Regions from separate parts of the Janthinobacterium kochi genome, predicted to be linked through region 1. Evidence: predicted binding sites of a transcription regulator. Region 1 holds the regulator's gene; each other region holds the start of a gene.
The links. Region 1 encodes FNR, which switches genes on or off when oxygen is low (the NO sensors DNR and NnrR bind a similar motif). Its sites were predicted from a motif close to TTGATNNNNATCAA; they were not measured.

Region 1 (7,758 bases):
ACGAAGATGACGATGCCCGGCGACGGCATTTGCTGCAGGCAGTCGAGCAGGCTGTGGCTGAACAGGGACGTTCCGTTGAACTTTCCCACAACCAACTTAATATCTTCACCATCCGCTGACGCGCTATCGGCATGACTCATGGCTAGCCCTCATCATGACTGGACTGTCCACTGTAAACCTTTGCTAATCTACACGTTTTAAGCCATGTCAAGCCAGCTGTTGCAGGGATCTTGCATGGCTTTTTTTTATCCAAATCACCATTTATTTCGATGCCAGTTCGCTACGCTTATTTCATATAGGGAATTTTGATCCACATCAAAGTTTTTTAGCAGTCAAACACTTACTCTCTGGCCACCATCATAAATAGTAATTCCAGGGAGAGTCTTTGTGGATCAATCGCTGAACTATAACTACAAGATCGTGAAGCAATTCGCGGTCGCTACTGTGGTATGGGGCATCATCGGCATGCTGGTTGGCGTTATCATCGCCGCTCAGTTGGCCTGGCCTGCCCTGAACCTCGACATACCATGGCTGACATACGGACGTTTGCGTCCGCTGCACACGAATGCGGTAATTTTCGCCTTCGGCATCTGCGGGCTGTTCGCCACCTCGTACTACGTTGTACAACGCACCTGCCAGGTGCGCCTGTTTTCCGACAAACTGGCCGCCTTCACGTTCTGGGGCTGGCAAGCCGTGATTCTGGCAGCGGTGGTCACCCTGCCGCTGGGCATGACGCGCGGCAAGGAATACGCCGAGCTGGAATGGCCCATCACCATCCTCATCGCCGTCGTCTGGATCGCTTACGCCATCGTGTTTTTCGGCACGCTGATCAAGCGCAAGGTCAAGCACATCTACGTGGCCAACTGGTTCTTCGGCGCCTACATCCTGGCCGTGACGATCTTGCACGTGGTCAACGGTGCCGTCAGCCCCGCTTCGGCCACCAAATCCTACTCCGCCTACAGCGGCGTGCAGGACGCGATGATCCAGTGGTGGTACGGCCATAACGCGGTGGGTTTCATCCTCACTGCCGGCTATCTGGGCATGGTTTACTACTTCATCCCGAAACAGGCCGAGCGCCCCGTGTACTCGTACCGCCTCTCCATCGTCCACTTCTGGGCGCTGATCTTCACCTACATGTGGGCGGGCCCGCATCACCTGCACTACACGGCCTTGCCTGACTGGACGCAATCGATCGGCATGGTCTTCTCGCTGGTTCTCTTGGCACCAAGCTGGGGCGGCATGATCAACGGCATCATGACCCTGTCGGGCGCCTGGCACAAGCTGCGCACCGATCCGATCCTGAAATTCATGATCGTCTCGCTGTCGTTCTACGGCATCGCCACCTTCGAAGGTCCGATGATGTCGATCAAGACCATCAACTCGCTGTCGCACTACACCGACTGGACCGTTGCCCACGTGCATGCGGGCGCCCTGGGCTGGGTGGGCTTCATCACCATGGGTTCGATCTACTATCTGCTGCCACGCCTGGCGGGCCGCACGCAGATGCACAGCACGCGTCTGGTCGACGTGCACTTCTGGGTGGCCACCATCGGCATCGTGCTGTACATCGCCGCAATGTGGATCGCCGGCGTGATGCAGGGCCTGATGTGGCGTGCGGTCAATCCGGACGGCACCCTGACCTACACCTTTGTCGAGAGCGTGAAAGCAACGTATCCGTACTACGTGGTGCGCGTGGCCGGTGGCCTGCTGTATCTGTCGGGTATGTGCATCATGGGCTACAACACCTGGATGACCTTGCGCGGCAGCAAACTCCCCGTCGCCCGCATTCCGGAACTGAACGCGGCGCACGCCTGATAGGAGCATAAGCAAATGAAATTTTCACATGCATGGATTGAGAGAAACCCCTGGCTGCTGATCGCCCTGGTCACGGTAGTGATCAGCATCGGCGGCGCCGTCGAGATCGTCCCCCTGTTCTTCCAGAAGAGCACGACGGAGCCGGTCGCCGGCCTGAAGCCGTACTCGCCGCTGCGCCTGGCTGGCCGCGACATTTACGTGCGCGAAGGCTGCTACAACTGCCACTCGCAGATGGTGCGTCCGCTGCGCGCGGAAACGGAACGCTATGGCCACTATTCGGTCGCCGGCGAGTTCGTCTACGACCGTCCGTTCCAGTGGGGTTCCAAGCGCACGGGGCCGGACCTGGCCCGCGTGGGCGCCCGCTACAGCGATGAATGGCACCGCACGCACTTGAACAACCCGCGCGACGTGGTTCCCGAGTCGAACATGCCGGGCTACCCATGGCTGGCGAAGACCAAACTGGTGCCTGACGACATCATGCCGAAGATGCGCGCCCTGAAACGCCTCGGCGATCCGTACAGCGATGCGGAAATCGCCGCCGCGCCGGCCCAGCTGCAAGACAAGACGGAAGAAGACGCCCTGGTCGCCTATCTGCAAGGCCTCGGTACATTAATCAAAACAAGGAATTAGCATGGCAATCGAAAACCTGTTTGACAGCGCCAGCAGCGTCATGACGGTGGTTTCCTTTACGACGTTCGTAGGCATCCTGTGGTGGACGTTCAGCCGCAGCAATAGCGACTTCGACGCGGCGGCGCGCCTGCCGTTCGACGACGAAGCGCTCGACTACGCGGCCGATGCCGCACCGGCACAAGGGGAGCGCAACCATGGCTGATTTTACCAATGGCTTCTGGAATATCTACATCATCGTGCTGTCCTTGCTGGGCATCATCGGCTGCGGCGTGCTGCTGTACTCGCAGTCGAAAATCAAAGTGGTCGAAGGCGCGCCTGCCGACGGCACCACGGGCCACGTCTGGGACGAGGACTTGAAGGAACTCAACACGCCGATGCCGCGCTGGTGGATGTGGTTGTTCTACATCACCATCGTCTTTGCGCTGGCGTATCTGTTCCTGTATCCGGGCCTGGGCAACTATGCCGGCAGCCTGGGCTGGAAATCGACGGGCCAGTACGAGGAAGAGCTGAAGAAGGCGGAAGCCGACTACGGCCCCCTGTTCAACAAGTACCTGAGCCAGGACTTGAAGACGGTGGCCGCCGATCCGCAGGCGCATGCCATCGGCCAGCGTTTGTTCCTGACCTACTGCGCGCAATGCCACGGTTCGGATGCGCGCGGCAACAAGGGCTTCCCCAACCTGACCGACAAGGACTGGCTGTATGGCGGTGAACCCGACATCATCAAGACCACCATCCTGCATGGCCGCAATGGGCAGATGCCACCGATGGGCGCCGCCCTGGGCTCCGAAAAGGATGTCGAGAACGTGGCCCATTATGTGCTGAGCCTGTCCGGCTCCACCTCGGATCCGGTCAAGTCAGTGCTAGGCAAGGCCAAGTTCGGCGCCTGCATGGCCTGTCACGGCGCCGATGCGAAGGGCAATCAGATGCTCGGTTCGCCTAACTTGACGGACAAGATCTGGCTGTACGGCGGCAGTGCTGATACCATCATGGAAACCATCCGCAAAGGACGCAACAACACCATGCCTGCCTTCAGCGATTTCCTCGGCGAGTCCAAGGTCCACGTGCTGTCGGCCTATGTCTGGAGCCTGTCGAATCCCCAGACGCCCGTGAAATGATGTAATGGAACCTCAAGTCATCAAGATGTATGCGGCCCGCGAGCAGATCTACCCTCGCGAGGCCAAAGGACGCTACGCTACTTGGCGATGGGTATGCGTATGGCTTACCCAGCTGGCGTTCTACGGCTTGCCGTGGTTGACGTGGAATGGCAGGCAAGCCCTGCTGTTCGATTTGACCACGCGCAAGTTCTACATTTTCGGCGTCGTGCTGTGGCCCCAGGATTTCATCTATCTGGCGGCCCTGCTGATCATCTGTGCGTATTTGTTGTTCCTCGTCACGGCCATTGCCGGGCGGGTGTGGTGCGGGTTCTCTTGCCCGCAAACGGTATACACGGAAATCTTCCTGTGGGTCGAACGCAGAATCGAGGGTACGCGCAGCGCGCGCATGGCCCTCGACAAGCAGGGACCCTCCGTGCGCAAGGCCTTCAAGAAAACGGCCAAGCACCTGGCATGGGGCGGCATCGCCCTGTGGACGGGCTTTACCTTTGTCGGCTACTTCACGCCGATCAAGGAACTGGCGCACTCGGTGACCACCCTCAATTTCGGTCCCTGGGAATGGTTCTGGGTCTTGTTCTACAGCCTGGCAACCTACGGCAACGCGGGCTGGCTGCGCGAGCAGGTGTGCAAATACATGTGCCCCTACGCGCGCTTCCAGAGCGCCATGTTCGACCAGGACACCCTGATCATCACCTACGATGCCAAGCGCGGCGAACCGCGTGGCGCCATCAGCAAGAAGGCTGGCAACAACGACAAGCTGGGCGACTGCATCGACTGCACCCTGTGCGTGCAGGTGTGTCCGACTGGCATCGATATCCGCAACGGCCTGCAGTATGAATGCATCGGCTGCGCCGCCTGCGTCGATGCCTGCAATACCGTGATGGACAAGGTCGAACGGCCGCGGGGACTGGTACGCTACAGTACCGACCATGCGATGGAAAACAACTTCAATTCGAAGCAGATCCGCCAGCGCGCCATGCGCCCGCGCGTGCTGATCTACACTTCCATCCTGGCCTTGATCATCATCGCCGTGTGTACCTCGCTGGCCCTGCGCACGCCCCTGAAAATGGACGTGATCCGCGACCGCGGTTCGATGGGACGCGAAGTGGAAGACGGCATGATCGAAAACGTCTACCGCCTGCAGATCATGAACACCTCGGAGCAAAGCCAGCATTTTAAAATCAGTGTCTCCGGCTTGCCGGGCCTGACCTTGCTGACGCGCGAAGAAGTGATGTTGCAGCCGACGGAAACGCTGGGTTGGCCGATCCGCCTGCGCGTGCCGCACGGGGTCGGCGAAAAGGGCTCGAACAAGATTGCGATCGAATTGCACTCGCTGGACGACCCATCGCTGCATGTGCGTGAAAGCGCGGTATTCATCGTGCCGCGCTAATGTAGGAAGGCCAGTCCCCGGATGGGGATTGGCCGATTAAACAGGAGAAATATCATGTCCGACAGTCTCAAGCTGCAAGCCCCCGTTGCCCCGTGGTACAAGCATCGCTGGCCCTGGCTGCTGATGATCGGTCCCGGCCTGTCCGTGGTCGTCGGCAGCTTCATGGGCTATATCGCGTTTACGCAGCCTGATGCGCTGGTGGTGGGCGACTATTACAAGCAGGGCAAGGCGATCAACCAGGATTTGAAGCGCGACACGATCGCCAGCAACCTGGCCATGGATACGAGCCTGTCGTACGACGTTGCTGCAGCGCGCCTCAGTGGTTCCGTGCACAGCTTCGGCAAGGCTTACCAGGGTCCGCTGCAGCTGCATCTGGCGCATGCGACCTTGCCGGAAAAAGATATCAAGCTGCTGGTGCAGCCCGATGCGGCCGGCAACTTCTCGGTAGCGCTGCCGATGCTCGAGCGCAGCCGCTGGCAAGTGCTGGTGGAAAACGACAAACGCGAGTGGCGCCTGTCCGGCATCTGGACCTGGCCGCTGCAGCGCAGCATCGCGCTGCACGCCGATGAGGAACTGTAAGCCTTATTTGCAGACGTCGGTGCCGGCCGTGATAGCTTTTAACTTGGCCGGCTGCAGGATTTCAATTTCACGGTTCGACACGCGCAGCCAGCCTTCCTTCTTGAATTTCGACAATAAACGGCTGACGCTTTCGATGGTCAGGCCCAGGTAGTTGCCGATTTCCTCGCGCGACATGCGCAGCTGAAATTTGCTGGCCGAATAGCCGCGTGCTTCATAGCGCGAGGCCAGGTTGACGATAAAGGCGGCAAAACGCTGCGTCGCCTGCATATTGCCCAGCAACAGCATCACGCTTTGCTCGCGCGTGATTTCCTGGCTCATCATGCGGTGGAAATGGCGCAGCAGGGTCGGCATATTGCCCAGCAATTGTTCCAGACTGGAAAACGGAATTTCACACACTTCGCTGTCTTCCAGCGCCACCGCATTACAGTGGTGGCGGTCGGCGCTGATGGCGTCCATGCCCAGCAGTTCGCCGGCCATCTGGAAACCCGTCACCTGCTCCTCGCCGCCCGGATTGATCTGGTACGTCTTGAAGTGCCCCAGGCGGATCGCGTACAGGTTCTGGAACGAGTCGCCGATGCGGAACAGCGAGGCGCCGCGCACGATCTTGCGGCGGCGGCCGATGATCTGGTCCAGCCTGTCCATGTCGCCCACATCGAGGCCCATCGGCAAGCACAATTGATGCATGCTGCAGGTCGAGCATCGCGCACGCAACGCTTCCACGGTCACTGTGGGCAAGGTGGGAGTGAGTAGCGCTTCAGTCATGTCGGTACCTTTTAGAAAATGCAATAACGAGTTTACTGCATACAGAGTTGCCGTGTGCCAATTTCACCGCAATTACGCTGAATAAACCACGTTCTGACTTTAATTATATGGCAACATCGTCAAATGCCCATGCGGGGAGGGCAATATGCGCGGCGCCGCTTGCCAAGTTGATGTATTGATAGGAAAATTCCTGACAGCATTATCTGCCGCCTGTGCCGCCCGGTACTGAAAAGGAAATCATGAAGCCTCTCGGCATTAAAGCAAAAGTCGCGCTGGCCACCAGCCTGACCTCGATCGCCATGATCGCGCTGGTCACCATGATACAGGTGCAGCACATGCGCGCCGACTTCACCAGAGTACTGCTGAGCCAGCAATCGTCCCTGATCACCCGCACCGCTGCCGAGCTCGACGACAAGCTGGACATGCTGCTGCAGATCGTCACGCTGACGGCCAGGCAGCAGCCGCCGGAATTGATCGCCCAGCCCGCCCAATTGCGCGAATATTATGCGCGCCGCTCGATGCTGGTGCTGTTCGATGACGTGCTGGTGCTCGATGCGCATGGCGCCATCGTGGCCGACATGCCGCAGGTGGCAGGGCGCATCGGCATCAACGTCGCCGAGCGCGAGTACTTCCAGACCGTGCTGCGCACGCGCCAGCCCATGATCACCGAACCGATGCTGGGCAAGTCGAGCGGCATGCCCATCGTGCAGATGGTGGCGCCCGTGCTGGCCGCCGATGGCCAGGTGGCCGGTGTGGTGATAGGCGTGCTGCGCCTGTACAAGGACAACCTGCTGGGCCGCCTGCGCTCGGAAAAGATCAGCAAGAGCGGCTATTACTTCATCCTCACGCGCGGCGCGGTGCCGCGCTATGTGCTGCACCCCGATACCCGCCGTTTGCTGCAGCCGCGCCAGCCGAACGCCAACCTGACCACCACGCAGTTGCTGAAGGAAGATGGCGAAGGCAGCATGGTCAGCACCAACAGCCGCGGCATCACGGCCGTCAACAGCTTCAAGCGCCTGAAGTCCGTAAACTGGCTGCTGGCCGCCTCGCTGCCCGTCGAAGATGCCTTCGAACCGTTCAATGGCGTGCTGTACCGGCTGGTACTGTGGAGCATCCTCGCTTCGCTGCTGGCCGCTTTTGTTCTGGGCTGGGTCACCGTGCGCCTGCTGTCGCCGCTGGTGCGCCTGCGCGACACCCTGCTGGCGCTGCGCACCAGCGGCAGCCGCTTCACCCCCGTGCCGGTGCAGCAGCGCGACGAGATCGGCGAACTGACGGAGGCGTTCAACGGCCTGATGGGCGAACGCGACCGCCTGCAGCAGGAGCTCGAATCGCGCGCGGCGGAGCTGGAGCAGGAGCGCGACCGGGCCGAGGCGGCCAACCGCGCAAAGAGCGATTTCGTGGCCAACATGAGCCATGAAATCCGCACGCCCCTCAATGCCGTGCTGGGCATGGTGTATTTGCTGGGCAATA
Region 2 (7,758 bases), on a different contig from region 1:
GGTGGGGCGTTTCTCGCCCGACACGACGGTCGACGATGCCATCCTGCGCGAGGCCATCGACCGCGAGTTGGCGGCGTAAGTACGCCGCCCTGTGCCGTATTACTCTGCCGTGTTCAGCACGGGAGGTTCCATCTCCCCGCTCACTTCCTGCAAGCCGCGCGCCAGGCTGGAAATGCTGGGGTTGTCGATGAAGACGCAGCGCTTGCCCGTGCGCTTGCAATAATCTTTTACGCGCCAGTAGGCGCTGTGGCTGATGCAGCCCGTTTGGCAAATCACCAGGTCGGCCGCCGCCAGGCTTGAGTCGAGCAGGTTGGCATTGTCTTCCAGGCCGCCGTCGTGGTGGGCAAACTGCGCGCCGACCCGCTCGATCAGGGCGCGGTAGGTGGCGACATTGCCGCTGCGCCCGCCCACGCACAAGACGCTTTGATCGACCAGGCGGATCGGCATTTTCAGCTTGCCGCCCGTCGGCACTTCCAGCTTAGTCGCCGGTGGCGGCACGGCGGCGGTCGGACGTGGCTGGGCTTGCTTCAATTCCGTGATTTGCTGGCGCAATTCCTTTTCGCGCTCATCCATTTGCGCCAGGCGCTCGACCAGGCGCGTGCGCGATTCCAGCGCCGGGATGGCGGCCTGCAATTGCGCCAGATCAAGGCGCAACTCCTCGATGACGCTGTCCTTGCTGATCGAGTCAAACCGCGTGCGCAGCAGCACCGCTTCCTGGCGTTCCAGTTCGCCCGTTTTTTCCATCAGCATGGCTTGGCTGCGCTGTTGCAGCTTGGCCAGTTCGTGCGTCAGGCGCGCATTTTCTTCCTGCAAGGCCGTAAATTTTCCCATGTCGGCACGTACGCAGGCGCCGGCCTGGTGCTGGATCATGTGCAAGTCGCGGCACATCTGCTCTTCCAGTTCGGCATCGCAGCGCGGGTGCGTCAGGCCGGCCCAGAAGGCGCCCGACACGTCGCCGTTGGCGACGGCCGTACGCCACAGCTCGGCCACTTGTTGCGTGGTCTTGGCGCCGCGAAAGCGCAGGATCACAGGGGCGTAGCGGCGTTCGAGTTCCTTTTGCAGGGCTTCGGACAGGCGGTTGCGCGCACCGCATTCGGTCACGGCGCCCACATGCACTTCGTAGTCGTCGGCCAGCACGCGCCCGCCCGTCATCTTGCCCACCAGCTTGCGCAGGTAGCCCAGCGGCAAACCCACGCCGACCAGCGGGCAATGACAGGTGTGCGACAGTTCCCACAGCCGCCGGCGGCGCGAAGTGAGCGCGGCCGTTTCGGCCTCGCCGCTGGAACAATTGCTGATGACGGGCAGGGACTTGTCTTTGTCACACATGGCGATATCCTGTTAGGCGGTGGGGTGTCGAAGAAAAATTATTGCGGCAGGGGAGAGGCAGGGTGCTTGGCGCTCAGCAGGCGTGCCAGGCGCTCAAACAAGGTGGCCTTCGGCGGCGCGGGACGGTGCAGCGCCACCAGCGTGGCCCATTGCTGCGACAATTGCTGGCAGGTCGCTTGCAGCACCGGGCCCAGGCCAGGCGAATTGGATAGCACTTGCAGATGGCGTTCGATGACACCCGCCAGTTTCTCGCAGGGACTGCCAGCATGGTAGTGCGACATCAGGTGCAGCACGGCCGACAGCAGCAATTCAGGCTGTTGGCCCTGCGGGGACGGAAACATCGGGGAAGGTCGGTCGTTCGCCATCAAACACTCCTGTGCGGTGGTTTGGCTGGCTGCGCGCACGGAGCGCGACTGGCTGGCGAGTGTGGTGACTGGCTGCCGTGCTGCTTCAGGCAGTCAGGATCAGCTTGTTCAATTGGGTGACGCGCAGGCGATAGATCTTGCCGCTGTGCTCAATTTCCACTTCGCGGCCCTGCTGCAGCAGCGCTTCGCTGGTGATGCGGCGCGCCGGTTGCGCCATGCTGACGGGCGGACTGACGTGGGCGGTAGCGGCATCCTGGATCAAGGCTGGTTTTGAGCTTTGCATGTTGGGCTTTCTTTGTCTCAGTTGAGAATGATTCGTATTTGCATTATTGTTGAATGTGGCCCGAAAAGCAAGGCTTATTTGTGCGAAATCTGCGCTTTTTTACGGCGCCAGGGCAGCTTGGATGAGGGGGCTGCGCAAAGGCGGCCGCAGGCGCGGCGAGGAAGGGGAGCGGCAGCAAAAAAGACCCGGCAAGGCGGTGCGCGCCTTGGCCGGGTCAAGCCTGTGCCAAGCTTGAAGGAATCGGGATTACTTAAATAGTGGCCAGCAATTGCGCCGAGGCAGTGGCGGCGGCAGCGGTGTCGGCCTTGAGCTTGGCGGCGGCCAGCTGCTTGGCGCGCGAACGCGAAGGCGGCAGACGGCGCAGGGTTTTCAGGGCGTCCGGATCCTTGATGCCGATGGTGCGCTGGTCGACCGTGATCAGGCCGATTTCATTGAAGGCGGACAGGGTGCGGCTGACCGTTTCGAGGGTCAGGCCCAGGTAGCTGCCGATTTCATGGCGCGTCATGCGCAGGTTGAACAGCTTGCTCGAGTAGCCCATCTGCGCGAAGCGGTCGGCCAGCGAGACGAGGAAACGCGCCACGCGGGCTTCGGCGCTAAGGGCCCCCAGCATGCCGATCATCGCCTGTTCGCGCACCAGTTCGCGGCTCATCACGCCGTACATGACATTTTCCAGTTCCAGGTGCACGCGGCCCAGCGCCGTCAGCTTCTTGAATGGCAGCAAGATCAGGTCGCAGTCGGACAGGGCCACCGCTTCCGAGGAGTAATGGCGCGAGTGAATGCCATCGACGCCCAGCATGTCACCCTTCATGGGAAAGCTGAGTACCTGCTCATTGCCGAATTCGTCGATGAGCACGGTTTTCAGGAAGCCCGAATTGACGATATACAGGGTGTCGAAGGGCTGGCCGATGGTGTGCACGCGCTGGCCCGTCTTGAATTGCACGTGCTGGAACAGCAGTTCGTCGGCGGCGATGGTGCAGGCGCTGGAGATATGCAGCAGGTCGCACACCTCTTTCAGGTTCGACCAAAGCCGCCCTTGGCGCTGGCGCCCTGCTTCCATCGGAGAGGAGGGGGCCAGCGATGGAGCGGCAGCGCGGGTTTCAGGCGTTTGCGTGGACAGCATGTTCATCTCCTGGTGACAGGTAGTTCAGAGTTGAATGACAAGGTGCGCAGAACGGCGGGCGGGCAAGGGCCGGCGGCGCGCGTCCAGGCTGGTAAATCTCAATTCGCTGAAGACTTGCTGTGTGATGAAGTAACTTCCCAGCAACTTGATTACTGGTTTCAGTATGCCAACAACCGTATCCAATTAATATCAGCAGTGGCTGAATATGGCAGTAGGAGCTCTGGCAATTGATGTAGGATTGTTCCTACGCGCTGGCGCGCATAGTCAGGTCTTGAAGGGGGATAGCAGACGGTGCGCCACGGCATACTGGACCATTTCCGACAGCGAACTCATGCCCATCTTTTGCATGATGCGCGTCTTGTGCGTACTCACCGTCTTCACGCTCAGGTGCAGATTGTTGGCGATCTCCGTGATCGACTTGCCCGCCACCAGCAGGGAAAAGACTTCGAACTCGCGGTCCGACAGCTGTTTGTGCAGCAAGCTTTCATTCGGCATCATGATGTTGAGCACAAGCTGCTCTGCCACCTCGGCGCTGATGTAGGGGCGCCCCGACGCCACCTTGTGGATGGCGCCCACCAACTGGGTGCCCGCGCTTTCCTTGGTCAGATAGCCTTGCGCGCCGGCGCGGATGGCGCGCACCGCATATTGCTCTTCCTCGTGCATGGTGAGGATCAGGATGGCCAGCTTGGGCGCCTCGCTGCGGATTTGCCGGATCAGGTCGACGCCGCTGCGGCCCGGCATCGACAGGTCGAGCAGCAACAGGTCGAAGCCGCCCTGGCGTACGTGGTTGAGTACCTCAAAGCCATCGATGGCTTCGCCCACGATGTCGATGTCCGGCGCGCCGTCAAGGATGCGCTTCAATCCTTCTCGCATGATGGTGTGGTCGTCGGCAATCACAATACGTATCATAGGCGCGCAATCTGGAAGCGTGTAATTTGCCCTTGCCGGTTTGTGGCGGCTGGCCAGGTGTTAAGAAACGAGAAACGTTGTCATTTTAACTGAAATGGCCGCAGTATTACCTTTTACCCGATATAGGGGGGGCGGCGGCCTGCGTGGCCATGTGACCCCTTATTTCGATGGGGGTTCCTTGATCAGCCTATGCACGAGCACCGGCAATGTCGAGTGCGACAGCACTTTGTTGGTCACGCTGCCGAGCAGCAATTGCCCCCAGCCGCTGCGGCCATGCGAGCCCATGAAAATCAGGTCGCACTGCTGCAATTGCGCCACTTCCACGATTTTCAGGGCGGGGCTGTCGGAAAAGGCGGTCAGGCCCGTCGCTTCCAGGCCCCGCTTGGCGGCCGCGTCGAGGATGGGCTGCCAGTGGTCGGCGCCCGCCTTGCGCATGGCGATGCGGTATTCCTCCTCGCTGGGATAGCTTGGTGGAATGATTTCGATGTACACCGGGTACTGGTATTCGGGCGCCACGTATAAGGCAAGGATGTCGGCTTGCATCTGTTCGGCAAAGGCAACGCCGGCACAGGCCGTCAGGTTGGAGACGGTGGAGCCGTCCGTGGCGATCAGAATTTTCTTATACATGGCAGATCCTTTGGCGGTGACTCAGCGCGTGCAACGCCCCTTATTGTAGGCGCGGCAGCAGCATGGTATTCATGTAAAGACTTGATAATTATCAATACTATTGCACCTTCAGTATAGACAACATTGGCAGAAGATCGTGTTTTAGTTGCAACGATATCCATGGCGTACTGTTGCGCAGGCGCCCGCGCGCAGGATTTCTTGTGCGGCGCGTGGTCTTGCAGGCACGCCAATGGTAGTATTTCAAAATACAACGGCAGGAACACTTATTTCCTGGCGGAAAAGCTCTTATGAGCCAGCTTTACACCAGGAAGCGCGTTTTGAGATTTACCAACAGGGCGGCGCCCTGCTACACTCGCACCATCGCAGCGGTATTGCCTCAAATCATCTTAATCGAGAAATTGTGGGTATCAGTCTGTAAAACGCACAGTTCAGGCGGAATTTTGACAAATTATGGAGAAGCAGGGATATGACCAACGCCGCTGATGATTTTGATGCATTATTCGATGAAGTGTCTGCACAAAGTGCGGCCGCTCCCAAGCCCGCGCCTGCCGCAGCGCCCGCAGCCGTGATCGCGGACGATGATTTTGACGCGCTGTTCGATTCGGTGTCGGCCAGCGCCGCCGTGCCGTCAGCCGCAGCGGAAGCGCCAGCCGCCGAACCGGAAGCGCCACCGGCGGCTGCCGCAGGCGTGCCTGGCGAAGCGGCCGATCCGGTCGACCAGTCCGACAAGCCGATGTTCGAACGCCTGGGTGGCATCGTGCGCCTGCTGCACGATTCGCTGCGCGAACTGGGCTACGACAAGGCGTTGACGGAAGCGTCGTCGCAGATCGTCGATGCCCAGGACCGCCTGGAATATGTCGCCACCCTGACGGAACAGGCCGCCAACAAGGTCCTGAATACGCTCGACGAAGGCATGCCGGCGCAAGACGTGCTGTCGAAGAAAGCCAAGGACATGGACAGCCGCTGGACGGCCCTGTTCGATGGCAAGCTGAGCCTGGAAGAATTCAAGGCCCTGGCCGGCGATTCACGCCAGTTCGCACAAGCCGTTGCCGAGGCAACGGAAGCGGAAAAAGCGCGCTTGCTGGAAATCATGATGGCGCAGGACTTCCAGGACATCACGGGCCAGTTGATCAAAAAAGTGGTCAACATCACCAAGACGGTGGAGCACGAGCTTGCCCAGCTGCTGCGCGACAACGCGCCGGCCGAAGTGCGCGAAAAACTGGCGCAAAAGCCAGTGCCGCTGATGCAGGGCCCGTCCGTGCCGTCGGTGGCGCTGGACCAGGATAATGTAGACGACCTTCTTGCGGATTTGGGATTCTAATGGACGATATGCTCAAGGATTTCGTCGTTGAGGCGATGGATCTTGCGGTTAATGTTGAAGAGCACTTATTGCGCCTCGAGCGTGATCCTGATAACAAGGAAACACTGAATGCCGTGTTTCGTTCCTTCCACACCATCAAGGGTGGCGCCGGTTTCATGGGCTTGCCTGCACTGGTGGCAGCCTGCCATCTGACGGAAAACCTGTTCGACGCCTTGCGCACGGGCGCCGCGCCGGTGACTCCGATCGCCATCGAGGCGGCGCTGCAAGCGTCCGGTTTCGTGGCCGACCAGCTGACGGAACTGGCCAACGGTGCCGCGCCGGAAAGCTTGCCGGCCATGCCGGAAGAGCTGGAACACATCCTGACGAACGCCATCGAAGGCAAGGGCATGGACGTGCCTGCGCCTGCCGCTGCCGTGGTGGCGCAAGCCGCCGCGCCCGTTGCCGAAGTGGTCGCGGTGGCGCCAGCCGCCGCTGTTTCCACCGCCAGTGCCGATGGCCTGGACTGGGAAGGCATGTATAACGCCGTCGTGCCGGCCGGTAGCCAGGTCGCTGCCGCACCGGCCTCCGCCGTCGCCGCTGCGCCTGCCGTCGTGGCCGCCGCGCCTGCCTCTGCTGCCGCTGCCAAGCCGGCCGCCAAGGCCTGGGATGGCGCGGAACGCCGCGAAGATCGTCCGGAAGTGCGCCATGCCGCGCCCGTCAAGGAAGACAGTATCCGCGTCGATGCCGTCAAGCTCGACGCACTGCTGGAAGTGGCCGGCGAGTCGGTACAGGCCGCCAACCAGGCTGCCGTGCTGCTCGAACGCTTGCTGCAATTTAAATTCGAAGGCCAGGCCGCCACCCTGATGGCGACCCTGGCGGAAACCCTGGAACGCGCTTCGCGCTACTCGACCGAACTGCAGCGGGCCACCCTGGCCACGCGCATGCAGCCTGTCGGCCGACTGTTCCAGAAATTCCCGCGCCTGGTGCGCGAACTGGCCAAGGATTTGGGCAAGGATGTCGAGCTGACCATCGAAGGCGCGGAGACGGAAGTCGACCGCGTGGTGGTCGACAGCCTGTACGATCCGCTGGTGCACATGCTGCGCAACTCGCTCGACCATGGCGTCGAATCGCCGGAAGCGCGCTTAGCTGCCGGCAAGCCCGCCAAGTCGTATATTTCGCTGAAGGCCTGGCAGGAAGCGAACAGTGTCATGATTGTGCTGCAGGATGATGGCAAGGGCATGGACCCGGCCTTCCTGCGCAGCAAGGCCCAGCAAAAGGGCTTGATCAGCGAAAACGCGCAATTGAGCAACGACGAATGCTTCCAGCTGGTGTTCCTGCCGGGCTTCTCGACCAAGGAAGTGGCGTCCAGCGTCTCCGGGCGCGGCGTGGGCATGGACGTGGTCAAGACGGCCGTGGAGAAAAACCGCGGCGCCATCCACATCGAGTCGACGCTGGGCAAGGGCACGAAGTTTGCCATTCGCCTGCCGATCGAGCTGTCCATCGTGCCGACCATGCTCGTGTCGACGTCGGGCGCCGCGCTGGCGCTGCCGATGGCGGTGGTGCAGCGTGTCGTCGAATTGCCGGAAACCTTCATGGAAGTGGGCGGCGCACCCGTGCTGAAAGACCAGGGCCGTCCATTGCCCGTGCGGTCGCTGGCCGGCGCCCTGGGCTACGAATCGTGCAGCGAGCGCGTGGGCATTGTTGTCGCTGCGCCACAGCCGTACATTCTCGCCGTGGCAGCCGTCGATGGCACGGCCGACCTGGTGATCAAGCCGATGACGGCCATCACCGTGGAAGGCATTACCGGTACGGCCCGCTCGGCTGAAGG
Region 3 (7,758 bases), on a different contig from region 1:
GGCAGCAACGCTTGCCGTGCGGTCAAAAAAAATGCCCCGGCGAGCGGGGCATGGGATCAAGCGGGCCGGTTCGGCCCTGGCGCTCAGGCGCGCAAGGTGGACAGGATAGGTTGCAGCACGGCCGCGCCCAGGGCGGCGCTGCGGGCGCCGCTCCAGCCCGTTTGCGGGTCGGGATCGTTGGCGTTGTCCTTGAATGGCAATTCCAGGGTCAGCGCCAGGCAGCCGAAGGCGTGGGTGATGTGGGGCGAACCCATGGTCAGCACTTCCGGCGTGAACGGGCCGTCTTCGTAGCCGTGCTCATTCTGGAAGTCGGGGCTGGCCACCTTGAAGTCGGCGATGAAGCGGTCTTGCTCGGCTTTTTGTGCTGGCGTGAAATTTTCCAGCGCATCGCTGCCGGCGACGAACACATAAGGCAGACCTTCGTCGCCATGCACGTCGAGGAACAGGTCGCAGCCGATTTCATGCATTTTCTGTTTCACCAGGAACACCTCCGGGCTGCGTTCCATGGTCGGCGTCATCCATTCGCGGTTCAGGTTGGCGCCGGCCGCGTTGGTGCGCAGGTTGCCGTGCACGGAACCGTCCGGGTTCATGTTCGGCACCACGTAGAAGACGGCGTCTTGCAGGCACTGGCGGGCAAACGGATTGGCCTGGTCTAGCAAGGCTTCAAGCATGCCTTCGACAAACCATTCGGCCATCGTTTCGCCGGGATGCTGGCGCGCGATGACCCAGACTTTTTTCTCGGCATCGGCGTCACCGACCACCAGCAGGTTCATGTCGCGCCCTTCCACTGTGCTGCCCAGGTCGATCAAGCGCACCAGCGGCGACGCTTGCGCGCTGTCGATCAGGGCCAGGTGGCGGTCCCATGGGTAGGGTTCGAAGTAGGCGTAGTACACGCTTTCTTCTTCCGGCGTGTGTTCGATGGTCATCACCGTGCCGTCAAAGCTGGTGGGCACGCGGAACCAGGTTTCGCGGTCGTAGCTGGCCACGGCCTGGTAATCTTTCCAGCCGTCCGGATAGGCCGACTTGCCTGCATTCATGAAGCGGATCGTGCACGTCTCGCCTTGCGCGCCTTGCAGGCGGAAGTAAAACCACTGCGTGATGTCGGCGTGGGAATCCTTGCGGATGTTCAGCTCGATGGAGTGGGCATCGTCGGCGCGCAGCACCTCGATCGCGCCGGCGTCGAATTGCTGGCTGATTTTAATGGTCATGAGTGTTCCTGATAAAAACGTATGGGTTTTGCATCGTGTGCAATGGCGCGATGATACCTGTTTTGCGTTGCTCTTTGTGCTGGCGCAAACGATGACGGACGTGCTTTGCTAACGTGGAAGCTCCGACACGGGGAGATCATCATGGATGACAACGGCAAACACATACGCGAACTGGAAAAGAAAGTCAGCGCCCTCAGCGACGCTCTGGCGCACCTGGGAAAAGGCACGACCTTGCAGGAATTGCTGCGCATCCTGCGTTTCCCCGGCTACACCACACCGGCCGAATTTACCTTCAACGTGGCCATCCTCGACACCATGCTGGTGCAGGCCAATGCGCTGGAAAAGCTGGGGCAGGATTTGCTGGCGGGGGCCAAGCAAGTAGTGGCGAAACAGTGAGCAGACAGTAACTTATTCCTGAACGCCTGAAAAATGTTCAGGGCAAGGCGCAGGGCCGCAGGCAGTACGAACGAACGCCCAGGCCCTGCAACGCCGCCATGGACGTTTTGTCAGGTGTTCAGGCCGCCGAAACGTTCAAAGAACCACGGCTCGACGTCCGGTGCGTGCTCATCCTCGCGCCGCAGGGTGGCCAGGATATGCTCCTCGGCGGCAGCAAAGGTGAGGCGGTACAGGTCGCGCGCCAGGGCATAGGCTTGCGTGCCTGGCCACGGTTCGGGCAACAGTTCGACGGGCAGTTGCGGGTCGTGCAATTGTACGCGGCGGTAGGCGTGCGTCAGCAGCGAGCGGATGACGAAGGCTTGCTCCACATCGAACACGGGTGCTTCTTGCAGCAGGGTCAGCAGCGGCTGGAAGCTGGCGATGAATTTTTCGTAGCCGGCCATCACTTCCGACAAATCCCAGCAGTCGCCCACCATGTCGCGCAGGGGGCGCGTGCTGACATCCGGCAATTCCGTTGTGTGGCAGACATATAGTTTGCCCTGTACGTCGTTGCGCACGAGGATATCTTCCAGCGCCTCCGTATTGCTGGCCGGATGGCCAAAGATGCCGGGAGAGATCAAGCCATAGCCCGCCCACAATAATTCCTTGCGCAGCGCCCCCCGCTCGGCGGCGCCGATGCTGCCGGCCGGGCCGATCACCAGGGTCCAGCTACCATCCCAATGCACGACCAGCGGCGCATAGATGCGGCGATACGCGCGTTCGAAGCGGGCCAGCGCCTCCGGGCGTATCGTATAGGCGCTGCGGCGGCCGTCGCGCTGCGAGCTGAGCCAGCCTTCCTGCGCCAGACGGAACACGCTGGTGCGCAATAAACGGTCATTGACGCCGAATGGCGCCAGCAGTTCGATCAGGCTGCCCAGCCAGATGGCACCGCCGCGCGGCACGATGGCGTCGCCAAAGATGGTCATCACCAGGGACTTCGAGCGCGGTGGGTCGCTTTCCAGGAAATCGGCTATCCATGCCGTGCAGCGGGTGTTCTTCATGTGGTTCCGGTCTGGCCGTGTTGCGGTCGGTTCAATAAAAGCAGCAGTTTACTTGGCTGCGCGGGTAGCGCGGCAATAATTTGCCGGAAGCGCGGGTGGCACTTCGCAATGTTTTCTCATCAGCAATATCATACGCACAAAAAAGCCGCACAAGATACGAATTTTTAAAATGACTCATATCAAGTGTATGCAAATCGTTTTTTGTATCGTATTATCTGTTCATCGCACCGCGTTGCTGCGCAAAATCAAAGACATGGGAGACAGATCATGTACGCACAAATGGTTGAAACCGGCCTCAAGAACGTCCGTTCCATCGACGACATGGGGGCGGAAGAGCGCGCTTTTCAGGCGCGCATCGACGAAGGCATCAAGATCGAGGCCAAGGACTGGATGCCGGACGCTTACCGCAAGACCCTGATCCGCCAGATTTCGCAGCATGCGCATTCGGAAATCGTCGGTCAATTGCCCGAAGGTAACTGGGTCACGCGCGCGCCGACCTTGAAACGCAAGTCCATTCTGCTGGCGAAGATCCAGGATGAAGCCGGTCACGGTCTGTACTTGTACAGCGCCGCGGAAACCCTGGGTGTGTCGCGCGACGACTTGCTCGCTGCCTTGCACTCGGGCAAAGCCAAGTATTCCAGCATCTTTAATTATCCCACTCTGTCGTGGGCCGACATGGGTGCCATCGGCTGGCTGGTCGACGGCTCCGCCATCATCAACCAGATTCCGCTGTGCCGCTGCTCGTATGGCCCGTATGCGCGCGCCATGATCCGCGTCTGCAAGGAAGAATCGTTCCATGCGCGCCAGGGTTACGACATCATGATGTCGCTATGCAAGGGTACGCCAGAACAGAAAGCCATGGCGCAGGATGCGCTGAACCGCTGGTGGTGGCCGTCCTTGATGATGTTCGGTCCGTCCGACGCCGCTTCCGTCAACAGCGCCCAATCGGCGCAATGGCGCATCAAGCTGTTCTCGAATGATGAATTGCGCCAGCGCATGGTCGACCAGACCGTGCCGCAAATCGAATACCTGGGCCTGACCGTGCCCGATCCCGACCTGAAGTTCAATGCGGAAACGGGCCACTATGAATTCGGCGAAATCGACTGGTCCGAGTTCAACAATGTGCTGAAGGGTAATGGCCCATGCAACCGCGAGCGCCTGCAAACGCGGGTCAAGGCGTATGAAGGCGGCGAGTGGTTCCGCGATGCCTTGCTCGCGTATGCAGATAAACAAGCCGCAGTCAAAGCGGCAGCGTAAATACATAAGACAGATAGGGGAGAGCAATATGAGCAAAGAATGGCCATTGTGGGAAGTTTTCATCCGCAGCCAGCACGGCCTGGCGCACAAGCATGTGGGCAGCCTGCACGCCTCCGACGCCACCATGGCGGTCAACCATGCGCGCGACGTCTACACGCGCCGCAATGAAGGCGTGAGCATCTGGGTGGTGCGCGCGGCCGATATCGTCGCCAGCAGCCCCGGCGACAAGGGCGCCCTGTTCGAGCCGTCGAACAGCAAGGTGTACCGCCATCCCACCTTCTTCCCGATGCCGGAAGAAGTCAAGAACCTGTGATCGGAGCGCCTGCAATGGATGACAAGCTCACTCAACAAAAGTTCGACTACCTTTTGCGCCTGGGCGACAACGCCCTGATCCTCAGCCAGCAGCTGTCGCAGCTGTGCGGCAAGGGCCCCGCGCTGGAAGAAGACATGGCGCTGACCAACGTGGCGCTCGACCTCCTGGGCCAGACGCGTTTATGGTTCAGCTATGCGGCCGAACTGGAAAACGCTGGCCGCGACGAGGACGACATCGCCTTTTTGCGCGATGCCCACGACTTCAAGAATTGTCTGCTGCTGGAGCAGCCGAACGGCAATTACGCCGACACCATGATGCGCCAGTTCTTCTTCGACACCTGGCACTACTTCCAGCTGCTGGAACTGGCGAAATGCAGCGATCCACGCATCGTCGAAGTAGCACAGAAGTCGATCAAGGAAGTGACGTATCACCTGCGCCGCAGCGGTGACCTGATCGTGCGCCTTGGCGACGGCACGGCGGATAGCCACGCGAAAACGCAGGCCGCGGCCGACAAGCTGTGGATGTACACGGGCGAGATGTTCAAGTACGACGCCGTCGACCAGGCCATGCTTGCCGCCGGCATCGCGCCGCCATCGGACGTGTTGCGCCGGGCCTTCCTCGAACACGTGGCCGAGATCTTCGCCGAAGCGACGCTTGTCATGCCGGCGCTCGACGCCTGGATGCAAAAGGGTGGCAAGCAGGGCACGCACACGGAACACCTGGGATTCATCCTGGCCGAGATGCAGTTCCTGCAGCGCGCCTATCCCGGGGCGGAGTGGTAGTGAACACGCCCTTGGCAACGCTGGACGCGGCCCAGGTCTGGGCCTGGCTGGGCGACGTGCCGGACCCGGAAATTCCCGTCATTTCAGTGGTGGACCTGGGTATCGTGCGTGCCGTCGATGTGGTCAGTAGCGAAGAGTGCATCGTGACGATCACGCCCACGTATTCGGGATGCCCTGCCATGCAGGTGATCGCCGACGCCGTCACGGAGGCCTTGCGCAGCCATGGCGTGGCCAAGGTGACGCTGGTGAACCAACTGGCGCCCGCCTGGACCACGGACTGGATGAGCGAAGAAGGCAAGGCCAAGCTGAAAGGCTATGGCATCGCCCCGCCACAGCAGCAGGTGATCGACATCAGCGGCCTTCGTAGCGGAACAGCAGGCGGCGTCAAGCGCCAGCCCATGCCGACGCTGGAGGTGATCTGCCCGAACTGCGGTTCCACGCATACGCAGCTGACCAGCCAGTTCGGCTCCACGCCGTGCAAGGCCCTGTACAAATGCCTGGCTTGCCGCGAACCGTTTGACTACTTCAAGTGCCACTAAAAAAATCAGGCACACGTTCCGAAGAAACTGGAGATGAAGCATGAGTAAATTTTATCCGCTGTGCGTAGCGAACGTGCGCAATGAAACGCGCGACACCATCGCCGTCACGTTCGACGTGCCATTTGAGTTGCAGCAGCAGTTCCGTTTCCAGCAGGGCCAGCACCTGACCCTGCGCGCCAATATCAATGCGGAAGACGTGCGCCGCTCGTATTCCATCTGTTCTGCGGTGCAGGATGGCACCCTGCGCGTGGCCATCAAGCGCACGCCGGGTGGCGCCTTTTCCACTTGGGCGAACGACACCCTGAAAGCTGGCGTCACCATCGAGGTGATGCCGCCCATGGGGCACTTCAACGTGCCACTCGACTGCGTCAACCGCAAGCATTATCTGGCGTTTGCGGCCGGCAGCGGCATCACGCCCATCCTCTCCATCATCAAGACGACCCTGCTGACGGAACCATTGAGCCGTTTCACGCTGTTCTACGGCAACCGCGCCTCGTCGTCCGTCATCTTCAAGGAAGAATTGACGGACTTGAAGGACGTGTACCTGGAGCGCCTTAACCTGGTGTATGTGATGAGCCGCGAGCAGCAGGACATCGAACTGTTCAACGGCCGCATCACGCAGGAAAAATGCGAGCAGTTCCTGCAGCACTGGATCCGTGTCGAAGACTACGATAACGCCTTCATCTGCGGCCCGGAAGACATGATGCTGGGCGTCTCCGCCGCCCTGCAGGCGGCCGGCATGCCGAAGCAGAATATCAAGATCGAACTGTTCGCCGCCAGCATCCCGAAAAACGCCCACAAGCCGCGCGCGCAACTCGACGCGGGTATCGTGCAGGAAACGGAAGTGACCGTCATCATGGATGGCAACCACACTACCTTCACGATGGACAAGGACAAGGAATCGATCCTCGATGCGGGCCTGCGCCATGGGCTGGACATGCGCTACTCGTGCAAGGGCGGCGTGTGCTCGACCTGTCGCTGCAAGATCCTCGACGGCAAGGTCGAAATGGACGTCAACTACGCGCTGGAAGACTACGAAGTGGCGCGCGGCTTTGTCCTCAGTTGCCAGAGTTTTCCGCTGACCGACAAGGTCGTCGTTGACTTCGATCAGGCTGAATAAATACCGGGATCAGACCCGCCGGGGTCATTCGCCCCAGTGGGGCGAATGACGATTCCGAAGGAACTGACCCCAGATTTGCGCTGCGGGCCAATAACTAAAATAGCGAGACACGCCATGACCTACCAAAACATCCTCTTCACCATCGAGCAGGGCATCGCCACCCTGACCCTGAACCGTCCCGACAAGCTCAATAGTTTTACGCAAGCCATGCACGAGGAAGTGCGTGACGCCATCGCCAAAGTCAACGCCGACAGCGCCGTGCGCGTGTTCGTGCTGACGGGCGCGGGGCGCGGCTTTTGCGCGGGCCAGGATTTGTCCGACCGCGCCGTCGAACCAGGCTCGCAGGGCGTGGACCTGGGCGAGTCGGTGGAAAAGAACTATGCGCCGCTGGTGCTGGCCTTGAAAGCCTTGCCGATGCCCGTGATTTGCGCCGTCAATGGCGTGGCCGCCGGCGCGGGCGCCAATCTGGCGCTGGCCTGCGACATCGTCATCGCCGGCAAGTCGGCCAGTTTCGTCGAAGTGTTCTGCAAGCTGGGCCTGATTCCGGACACGGGCGGCACCTTCTTCCTGCCACGTCTGATCGGTTCCGCGCGCGCCATGGGCCTGGCCATGCTCGGTGAAAAGCTGACGGCCGAAAAAGCCGAAGACTGGGGCCTGATCTGGAAATGCGTGGAGGATGTCCAACTGGCGGAAGAAACGCGCAAGCTGGCCGTGCATTTTGCCAGCGCGCCGACCAAGGGCCTGGCGTACACCAAGCAGGCGCTGGCCGCCAGCGGTGCGAATACCCTGCCGCAGCAGCTGGCGCTGGAAGCGCGCATGATGAGCGAACTCGGTCACAGCGACGATTACCGCGAAGGCGTGGCCGCCTTCATGGAAAAGCGCGCACCGCAATTCAAGGGACACTGATATGACCGCATTGGCAAACAACAGTATCGTCGCCGTCATCGGCAGCGGCGCCATGGGCGCCGGCATCGCACAGGTGGCCGCGGCTGCAGGCTACACAGTCAAACTGTACGACACGCGCGCGGAAGCCGTGAGCAAGGCGCTGGCCGACATCGGCAAGATGTATGCGAAGCTGGCTGAAAAGGGCCGCATGACGGCGG
Region 4 (7,758 bases), on a different contig from region 1:
GGGCACGGTTGATTTGTCGAAAGTGGAAATCCTGATCCTCGACGAAGCCGACCGCATGCTCGACATGGGTTTCATCCGCGACATCAAGAAAGTGCTGGCCGTGCTGCCGCCGAAGCGCCAGAACCTGCTGTTCTCGGCCACGTTCTCGGAAGAGATCAAGGCCCTGGCCGACGGCTTGCTGAACAAGCCGGCCATGATCGAAGTGGCGCGCCGCAATTCGACCGTGGAAGTCATCCAGCAAAAAATCCATCCGGTCGACCGCGACAAGAAGCACCCGATGCTGTCCTACCTGATCAAGTCGAACAACTGGACGCAAGTACTGGTGTTTACGCGCACCAAGCATGGCGCCAATAAACTGGTCGAGCAACTGGGCGCGGACGGCATCGGCGCCCTGGCCATCCACGGCAACAAGAGCCAGTCGGCGCGCACGCGCGCGCTGTCCGAGTTCAAGGATGGCACGCTGCAAGTGCTGGTTGCCACCGACATCGCCGCGCGCGGTATCGATATCGACCAGTTGCCGCACGTCGTCAACTACGACTTGCCGAACATTCCGGAAGACTATGTGCACCGTATCGGCCGCACGGGCCGTGCCGGCGCCAAGGGCGAAGCCGTATCACTGGTCTGCGTGGATGAGCACGAAATGTTGAAAGACATCGAAAAGCTGATCAAGCAAACCCTGCCACGCGAAGTCATCGAAGGCTTCGAGCCAGACCTGAACGCCCGCGCCCAGCCTGTGCAATTGCGCAGCGGCACCGGCGGCCACCGCAACAACAGCCGCGCGCCAGCGGGCGCCGTGGTGCGCGTGAAAACCGGCGGCAGCGGCGCCAAGCCACGCAGCGCCGGCCCGGCGGGCGGCGGTGGCGGTGGCAACCGTTCGGGCAATGCGCCGCGTTCGGCAGCCAACCACAGATCTGGCGGCCGTGGTCGCTAATACACGCTGGTAAGCACGTATTGCAGCAATAAAAACCGTTCCAGGACTTGCTTCTGGAACGGTTTTTTTTATGCATGCCACCATTTGCCGATTTGGGCTAGGATAGCGTCCATCGTCCTCCACTGCGTGCTGCCATGCCGAACTTCGCTGCCAACCTCAGCATGATGTTTACCGAACTGCCTTTCCTGGACCGCTTTGCCGCCGCCAGGGAGGCAGGCTTCGATGCCGTCGAATTCCTGTTTCCCTATGCCGTCGAGGCGCAGCAGATCGCCATGCGGCTGGAACGCCACCATCTGCAACTGGCCGTGTTCAACTTCCCGCCCGGCGACTGGGAAAACGGCGAACGGGGCATCGCCTGCGATCCGCGCCGTGGCGAGGAATTTCGCAGCAACGTGCAATTGGCGCTCAACTACGCGCTGGCGCTCGGCGCGAAACAGCTGCACTGCATGGCCGGCATCGTGCCGCCCGGCATGAGCCTGGAGCGGGCGCGGCAAAGCCTGATCGGCAACCTGCAATATGCGGCCGACGCCTGCCGTCCGCATGGCATCAACGTGCTGATCGAGCCGATCAACCACTACGACATGCCCGCTTACTTTCTGAACCATAGCCAGCAGGCGGCCGACATCATCGCCGACTGCCAGCGCAGCAATATCTTCCTGCAGTACGACATTTATCACATGCAACGCATGGAGGGCGAACTGAGCAACACCATCCGCGCCCTGCTGCCCCTGATCCGCCACATCCAGATCGCCGACACGCCGGGCCGCCACGAACCGGGCACGGGCGAGATCAATTACCGCCATATATTTAAACTGCTGGACCAGGTCGACTACGCAGGCTGGGTCGGCTGCGAATACCGTCCCGTCAGCGACACCGTGGCCGGACTGGGCTGGCGCGAGCAATTGACTGACATCACGGGCGCTTGATCGCAGCGCGCTTGCGCCCGCACAAGGCGGGCGGCGCAGACCGGCACCACAATACCTTTCCATACAGTATTTCCTGTCGAGAGGTGACGTGTCCGCCCTGCCCACCTGCTATCGCCGCGCCCTTGGCCTGCACCTGAGCCTCTTCCTGGCTGCCGTGCTGTGCGGCTGCGCCACCGCGCGCCCCGAGCTGGCGCAAGTGCGCGCCCTGGCCGCCGGCACCGATGCTGTGAACGCCTTCAGCGAACTGTCGCAGCGTCACGTGGACACTTACCAGCGCGCCCGGCCCTATCTGTCGCCCGCCGAAGACGCGCGCGAACGCCTGCTCGATGCGCAGCGCCGCGCCGCGCAGGCCGATGTCGCGCGCCTGGCGCAAGCCGTGCGCCTGTACCTGCAGGCGCTGGGCCGGCTGGCACAAGCCGATGCGTATGACGTGCAGCCCGAACTGGCCAGCGCTGGCGCTGCCATCCGCGCGTGGCCGGGCAGCGGCATCGATGACCGCCATGTCAGCGCCTACACCCTGTTGCTGCAGCAACTCTCGCGCCTGGGCGGCGCGGCCAGCCAGCAGGCGCACCTGGCGCAAGTACTGCACGAGGGCGACGCGCCGCTACAAGCCCTGCTGGCCGCGCTCGACAGCTTGCTGGTGCTGTACGACAAGAGCGGCGATAACGAGCGCGACATGGTGCTCGGCTTGCTCGACGTGGAAATCGCCTATGCCGACGCGCCGCAGCAACGCCTGCTGGCCGTGCTGGCGAAAAACATGCAACAAAGCAAAACCGAGGAATACCGCCTGCTTGGTCTGCGCCATACCCTGGCGCGCCGGCAACTGGCGGCACTGGCGCGCGAACACGCCCGCCTCGCTGCCACCCTCACCACCACGGAGGCAAGATGGACGGATCAGTAGGCAGGAGCAACAGCAGCGAACGCCGCGAAGCGGCTCTCAGCAGCGCCATGCGCGTCGAGCAACTGGCTGACAGCCTGTCGCAGGCGGCCGTCACCCTGCACGGCGCCGTCATGCGCGCCATCCGCAAGCGCGCCAGCCAGGGCGCCAACGGCATCAGCCACAGCCAGGCGCAAGCCGTCTTCGCCCTGGAAGTGGCCTTGCGCCAGCAAGCCAACCAGCTGTATGCCGATGCGGCCGGGCACACGGTGGACGGCCTGGAAACGGCGCAGCGCCAGCTCAGCGGCCTGCTCGACACGGTGCGCCTGCGCATCGCCCGCAACGACGACGTGCGGCACTGGATCAGTCTGGCGACGAGCTTGTTGCACCTGGGCAGCGCCGTCCTGGCAGGCAATCCCGAGCGCATCCTCAGCACCCTGGGCAAGGTGCGTGAGCGGCTGCAAGAGATGGCGCCGGACTGATTGAATTTGGCCGACGAGCGCCTATACTGGGACGTCCCCACCTGGCAATCGTGCCTGCGGGGCGATGACCAGAGGAGGCCAATATGCGTATCGAACCGTATTTGCAATTCGATGGAAATTGCGCGCAAGCGCTGGAATACTACCGCCAGCACCTGCATGGCACAGACCTGTGCCTGATGCCGTACCGGGGCTCGCCAGGCCAGGAGCAAGTCAAGGAAGACTGGTACGACAAGATCATGCATGGCTCCGTGCAACTGGGGGCCACCATGCTGATGGGCTCGGACGGCGGCTGCACCGAGGATGGCGCCAAGGGCATGAGTGGCTGCTCGGTCTGCCTAAGCCTCGACACGCCAGAGGAAGCGCAACGGGCTTTCGACGCGCTGGCGCGCGATGGCGACATCCAGATGCCTTTGCAAGAAACGTTCTGGGCCAAGCGCTTCGGCATGCTGAAAGACCAGTTCGGCGTGGCCTGGATGGTCAACTGCCTGAAAGAGCCAGCATAGAACGGCCGCTGCCAGCCTGCGCCGCGTCAAACGCGGCGCAGGTAATAGCGCAAGCAGAGCCGCCAATCTTGGACTACCATAATGGAAGTAAGCTCTACCGGGTGACAACCATGAATGGATTGCCGCAAGACCAGCTGCAGCGCTTGCGCGGCGTGCTGGAGCAACGCAAGCTGGCGTTGCTGGAACAGATCGAGAATGAAGCGGCCGAAGCGGATGCGCGCGCCTCGCTGCTCAATGAAATCGAAGCCTCGCCGGCTGACAACGCCAGCGTGCGCACCTTGAACGCCCTCGTCAGCGAAGCGGCCGAGCACAACCTGGTGCAACTGGCCGTCATCAAGCACGCGCTGGCCAAGTTTGCCGATGGCAGCTATGGCCTGTGCGACAACTGCGGCGAAGCCATCGGCCTGTCGCGCCTGAACGCACGCCCGGAAGCGCGCCTGTGCATCGATTGCCAGACGCGGCTGGAAAAAGCCCAGCGCCCGGCACCATGACTGCGCAACGACAAAGGGCAAGGCATCGCTGCCCTGCCCCCTGTTTTCAGCTACTGCCATCGGCCCACCTGCCAGCCTCTGTGTGCCGGCTGGGTGGACGGGTCTCCTCTACTGCCATTGCCCTACTGCAAGCTCTACGCTTGCTTAACTCATGTGCTGCCCGCCATTGATGGCGATATTCGCGCCCGTGACGAACGCCGCTTCGTCGGACGCCAGGTAAGCCACCAGGGCAGCGACCTCCTCTGGCTCGCCCAGGCGGCCCAGGGGAATCTGCGGCAGGATCTTCGTTTCCAGGATATCGGCCGGCACGGCTGTCACCATCTGCGTGCGCAGGTAACCGGGCGAGACGGTGTTGACGGTGATGCCGTGGCGCGCCACTTCCAGCGCCAGCGCCTTGCTGAAACCATGCACGCCCGCCTTGGCGGCTGCGTAGTTGCACTGGCCAAACGCACCCTTCTGGCCATTCACGGACGAGATGTTGATGATGCGGCCCCATTTTTTTTCCAGCATGGGTTCCAGCACCTGCTTGCTCATGTTGAACAGACTGTCGAGATTGGTGCGCATGACCTCGGCCCAGTGCGGCAATTCCATCTTGCGCATGCTCTGGTCGCGCGTGATGCCAGCGTTGTTGACCAGCACATCGATGCGGCCGAACTGCGCCAGCACGCGTGCCACGGCTTCGCTGCAGGCGTTGAAATCACCCACGTCGATGGCCAGCGGATGAAAATAATACTGCTGTGCCTGCTGCTCGTCGAGCCAGCGTCCCACGCGGGCGTTGCCCGGCGTGTGCGCCGCCACGACGGCAAAGCCCGCCGCATGCAGGCGCCGGCACAAGGCCGTGCCCAGGCCACCCATGCCCCCCGTGACCAGCGCTACCTTTTGTTCCTTCATTGCTGTCTCTCCCCGCTTGTTATGGTTGTTCTGCGTGGGATCAAGTGTAGGAGCAGTTTTTATCACCAGCTTTGCGCCAGATCAAGTGCTCAGCCTGATGCAGTCGTGCGCGGCCGACACCTAGGACTGTGCCAGAATGGCCCATACCGCACAGCGAGAGGACAGGCCATGACATATAAAACCGTATTGCTCCACATCGACGACAGCGCCGGGCGCGCCGCCCGCATCGACGCGGCCGCCAGCATCGCCCAGGCTTGCGGCGGCCACCTGACGGGCGTGGCGCTGACGGGCGTGTCGCGCCTGCTGTACCAGAACCAGCCCGACCTCGATGCCGACCCGAACCTGAGCTTGCACCTCAATTTCCTGCGGGAACGGGCGACGCGTGCTCTCGACGGTTTCGAGGCGCAAGTGCGCGCGGCCGGCGTCGCCTCGTTCGAACAGCGCGTGCTCGACGACGAGGCGGCGGGCGGCATCAGCCTGCTGGCCCGCTATGCGGACCTGGTGGTGATCAGCCAATACAATGCCAAGGATAAATCGCCATCCGTGATGCGCGACTTTCCCGCCTACGTGCTGCTGCATTCGGGCCGCCCCGTGCTGATCGTGCCGTATGCGCCGTCGCTGCCCCTGCTGGCGCCGCCGGCCGCCGCGCGCAATGTGCTCATCTCCTGGAACGCCAGCAAGGAAGCGAGCCGCGCCGTGACCGCCGCCCTGCCCCTGCTGCAGCGCGCCGGGCAAGTCCACGTGGCCATCTTCGATGCCCAGGTGCATGCCGCCGAGCACGGCGATCAGCCGGGCGCCGAACTGACGCACTACCTGGCGCGCCACGGCGTGGAAGCGCGGCTGCATTTGCTCGATGGCGGTGGCGTGCGGCGCGGCGATATCGGCGAAGCGCTGCTGTCAAGGGCCGCCGACCTGTCGGCCGATTTGCTGGTGATGGGAGCGTATGGTCATTCGCGCCTGCGCGAAACCATCCTGGGCGGCGTCACGCGCACGATTTTGCAGAGCATGACGATCCCCGTGCTGATGGCGCACTAGAGCCTGTTGAAAGCGGCAGGCTAAGCGCCCTGCCAGGGCTGGCTGCGGATCTTCGCCACCTGGCGCTGCGCCAGCCACTGCCACAGCTGCAGCGCCTCGCCCTGCGGCAGGGCCGACATGTGACGCGGACTGGCCAGGGCGATTTCGCAATCGCGGTCCGACCATTCTTCGAAAGTGACTTCGCCTCCGCTAGCGACCTCGACCTGATACATCAAGCCATCGTCGTAGCCAAAACGCAACAAGACGGCGGCCGGGCTGCCGTCCGGCGTGACAGCACCGCCGCGGTAGACTTCGGCCAGCGCATCGGCCAGCTGCGCCGGCGAGGGCGCGCAGATGTCGCGCCCGTCGGCCCGTGTCAGAATGAACCATGCCTGTGTCATGACGCGCCCTCCTATTCATACTCGTTAGCATGCGAGGCAAGTACTACAGGCAGTCACCCTGGTCCAGTGTCACTTCGGGCGCATGGAAACTATCCCTGTCGGCATTGTTTACCAATAATTACGAATACTGACAAGTATCATACCTAAATTCCGTGCGGCGCGGCATTTATGCATCTTGCACGGCGGGTGCGCCGATTCACGCCACCAGCACAGGAATGCTGAGCGGATCGAAGTCGTGCCAGTCGCCATTGGCAATCGTGCCTTCCGCTTCCTCGATATGCTCGGCGCCCAGCCGGTGCAGCGCCTCGAGTGCCCGTTCGCGCTCGTCGAGGCCGCCCAGCGCGACGGCGATCAGCATGCCAGGATGCCGGGGCTGGCGACGGTTTTCGCCGTTGTTTTCAGCATGCTTTTCAGGTTCGCCCGCCTCCTTCATCTTGTTAAAACTGTAGAGCGAACCCACGTGGGCGCCCACCAGCGCCCCCACTACCGGACCCAGCGGCCCTGTCGCCAGGGTGGCGGCGGCGCCGATGCCGGCGCCCACCACCGCCCCCACGGCGACGCCTTCCACCACGCCTTCCGGCGTCTCCTTGGCGCCAGGCGACATGTCGCGGTCGCCACCGAGCGCGTGTAAGTCATGCTGGCCCGGCTGGCTGACAAAGAAGGCGCTGATACGGCTGTCGGGAAAGCCCGCCTGGTTCAGGGCGGCGCGCGCAGCGTCGATCTGTTCCTGCAACTGAAAATGACCTGCGATGATGCGTGACATGATACGGCCCTCCTGGTCGGCTGCGGGCGCACCATGCGCCACCAGGATAGCGTGCGCCGGACAGCGCCAGCATACCGTTCGCTTACGCACATAGCCGCTCAATCATGTCTGCTGGGCAGGAAGAAATACGCCCAGAAAATCACCATCAGCAGAGATATGAAAAATTCATCTAAGGCGTCAGCGCCTGTGCGGTACCGCCGAGGCGGAGGATCGCCGCTTTTGCCCCCACGGCGCCCGGATAGCGGGGATCGAGCTGCAGTGCCTGGCGGTAGGCCGCCACCGCCTGCGGGCGCATGCCTTGCTCCACATAAAACTCGGCCAGGCTATCCTGCAAATTCGCGTCCTGCGGATGAAGGCTGACGGCCGCCTGCAGCACGGTCAAGCCTTGCGCCACGCCACCGCTGCCTTTCAGGCGGTAGGCTTCCTGGTTCAGCGCCGCCGGACTGGCCGCGCCCAGGGGGTCGCGGGCCAGCGCCAGG

Region 2: ACQ4WL_RS18315 (universal stress protein) is a predicted target of FNR. The motif match lies at 4,712-4,725, and genes of this name have one in related genera.
Region 3: paaA (1,2-phenylacetyl-CoA epoxidase subunit PaaA) is a predicted target of FNR. The motif match lies at 2,814-2,827, and genes of this name have one in related genera.
Region 4: ACQ4WL_RS13085 (universal stress protein) is a predicted target of FNR. The motif match lies at 5,173-5,186, and genes of this name have one in related genera.

The regions. Positions count from the first base shown of each region.
Region 1 is NZ_JBNYXO010000018.1:60,710-68,467, forward strand. Features, by position in the region: gene ACQ4WL_RS25605 (T6SS effector phospholipase Tle3 domain-containing protein) at 1-89, opposite strand, end outside; gene ccoN (cytochrome-c oxidase, cbb3-type subunit I) at 388-1,815, shown strand; gene ccoO (cytochrome-c oxidase, cbb3-type subunit II) at 1,831-2,445, shown strand; gene ACQ4WL_RS25620 (cbb3-type cytochrome oxidase subunit 3) at 2,447-2,647, shown strand; gene ccoP (cytochrome-c oxidase, cbb3-type subunit III) at 2,640-3,560, shown strand; gene ccoG (cytochrome c oxidase accessory protein CcoG) at 3,565-4,947, shown strand; gene ACQ4WL_RS25635 (FixH family protein) at 5,002-5,526, shown strand; gene fnr (fumarate/nitrate reduction transcriptional regulator Fnr) at 5,530-6,288, opposite strand; gene ACQ4WL_RS25645 (response regulator) at 6,528-7,758, shown strand, end outside.
Region 2 is NZ_JBNYXO010000008.1:145,559-153,316, forward strand. Features, by position in the region: gene ACQ4WL_RS18285 (glutathione peroxidase) at 1-79, shown strand, start outside; gene ACQ4WL_RS18290 (DUF2325 domain-containing protein) at 100-1,326, opposite strand; gene ACQ4WL_RS18295 (hypothetical protein) at 1,365-1,691, opposite strand; gene hemP (hemin uptake protein HemP) at 1,777-1,974, opposite strand; gene ACQ4WL_RS18305 (Crp/Fnr family transcriptional regulator) at 2,225-3,031, opposite strand; gene ACQ4WL_RS18310 (response regulator) at 3,359-4,003, opposite strand; gene ACQ4WL_RS18315 (universal stress protein) at 4,163-4,630, opposite strand; gene ACQ4WL_RS18320 (protein phosphatase CheZ) at 5,097-5,951, shown strand; gene ACQ4WL_RS18325 (chemotaxis protein CheA) at 5,951-7,758, shown strand, end outside.
Region 3 is NZ_JBNYXO010000002.1:514,624-522,381, reverse strand. Features, by position in the region: gene ACQ4WL_RS06685 (M14 family metallopeptidase) at 84-1,208, opposite strand; gene ACQ4WL_RS06680 (hypothetical protein) at 1,350-1,604, shown strand; gene paaX (phenylacetic acid degradation operon negative regulatory protein PaaX) at 1,715-2,644, opposite strand; gene paaA (1,2-phenylacetyl-CoA epoxidase subunit PaaA) at 2,912-3,901, shown strand; gene paaB (1,2-phenylacetyl-CoA epoxidase subunit PaaB) at 3,930-4,214, shown strand; gene paaC (1,2-phenylacetyl-CoA epoxidase subunit PaaC) at 4,229-4,996, shown strand; gene paaD (1,2-phenylacetyl-CoA epoxidase subunit PaaD) at 4,996-5,535, shown strand; gene paaE (1,2-phenylacetyl-CoA epoxidase subunit PaaE) at 5,576-6,655, shown strand; gene paaG (2-(1,2-epoxy-1,2-dihydrophenyl)acetyl-CoA isomerase PaaG) at 6,770-7,561, shown strand; gene paaH (3-hydroxyacyl-CoA dehydrogenase PaaH) at 7,563-7,758, shown strand, end outside.
Region 4 is NZ_JBNYXO010000005.1:89,478-97,235, reverse strand. Features, by position in the region: gene ACQ4WL_RS13120 (DEAD/DEAH box helicase) at 1-931, shown strand, start outside; gene otnI (2-oxo-tetronate isomerase) at 1,066-1,857, shown strand; gene ACQ4WL_RS13110 (hypothetical protein) at 1,946-2,758, shown strand; gene ACQ4WL_RS13105 (hypothetical protein) at 2,743-3,216, shown strand; gene ACQ4WL_RS13100 (VOC family protein) at 3,300-3,719, shown strand; gene ACQ4WL_RS13095 (TraR/DksA family transcriptional regulator) at 3,830-4,210, shown strand; gene phbB (acetoacetyl-CoA reductase) at 4,355-5,101, opposite strand; gene ACQ4WL_RS13085 (universal stress protein) at 5,270-6,136, shown strand; gene ACQ4WL_RS13080 (hypothetical protein) at 6,157-6,516, opposite strand; gene ACQ4WL_RS13075 (hypothetical protein) at 6,713-7,279, opposite strand; gene ACQ4WL_RS13070 (serine hydrolase domain-containing protein) at 7,449-7,758, opposite strand, start outside.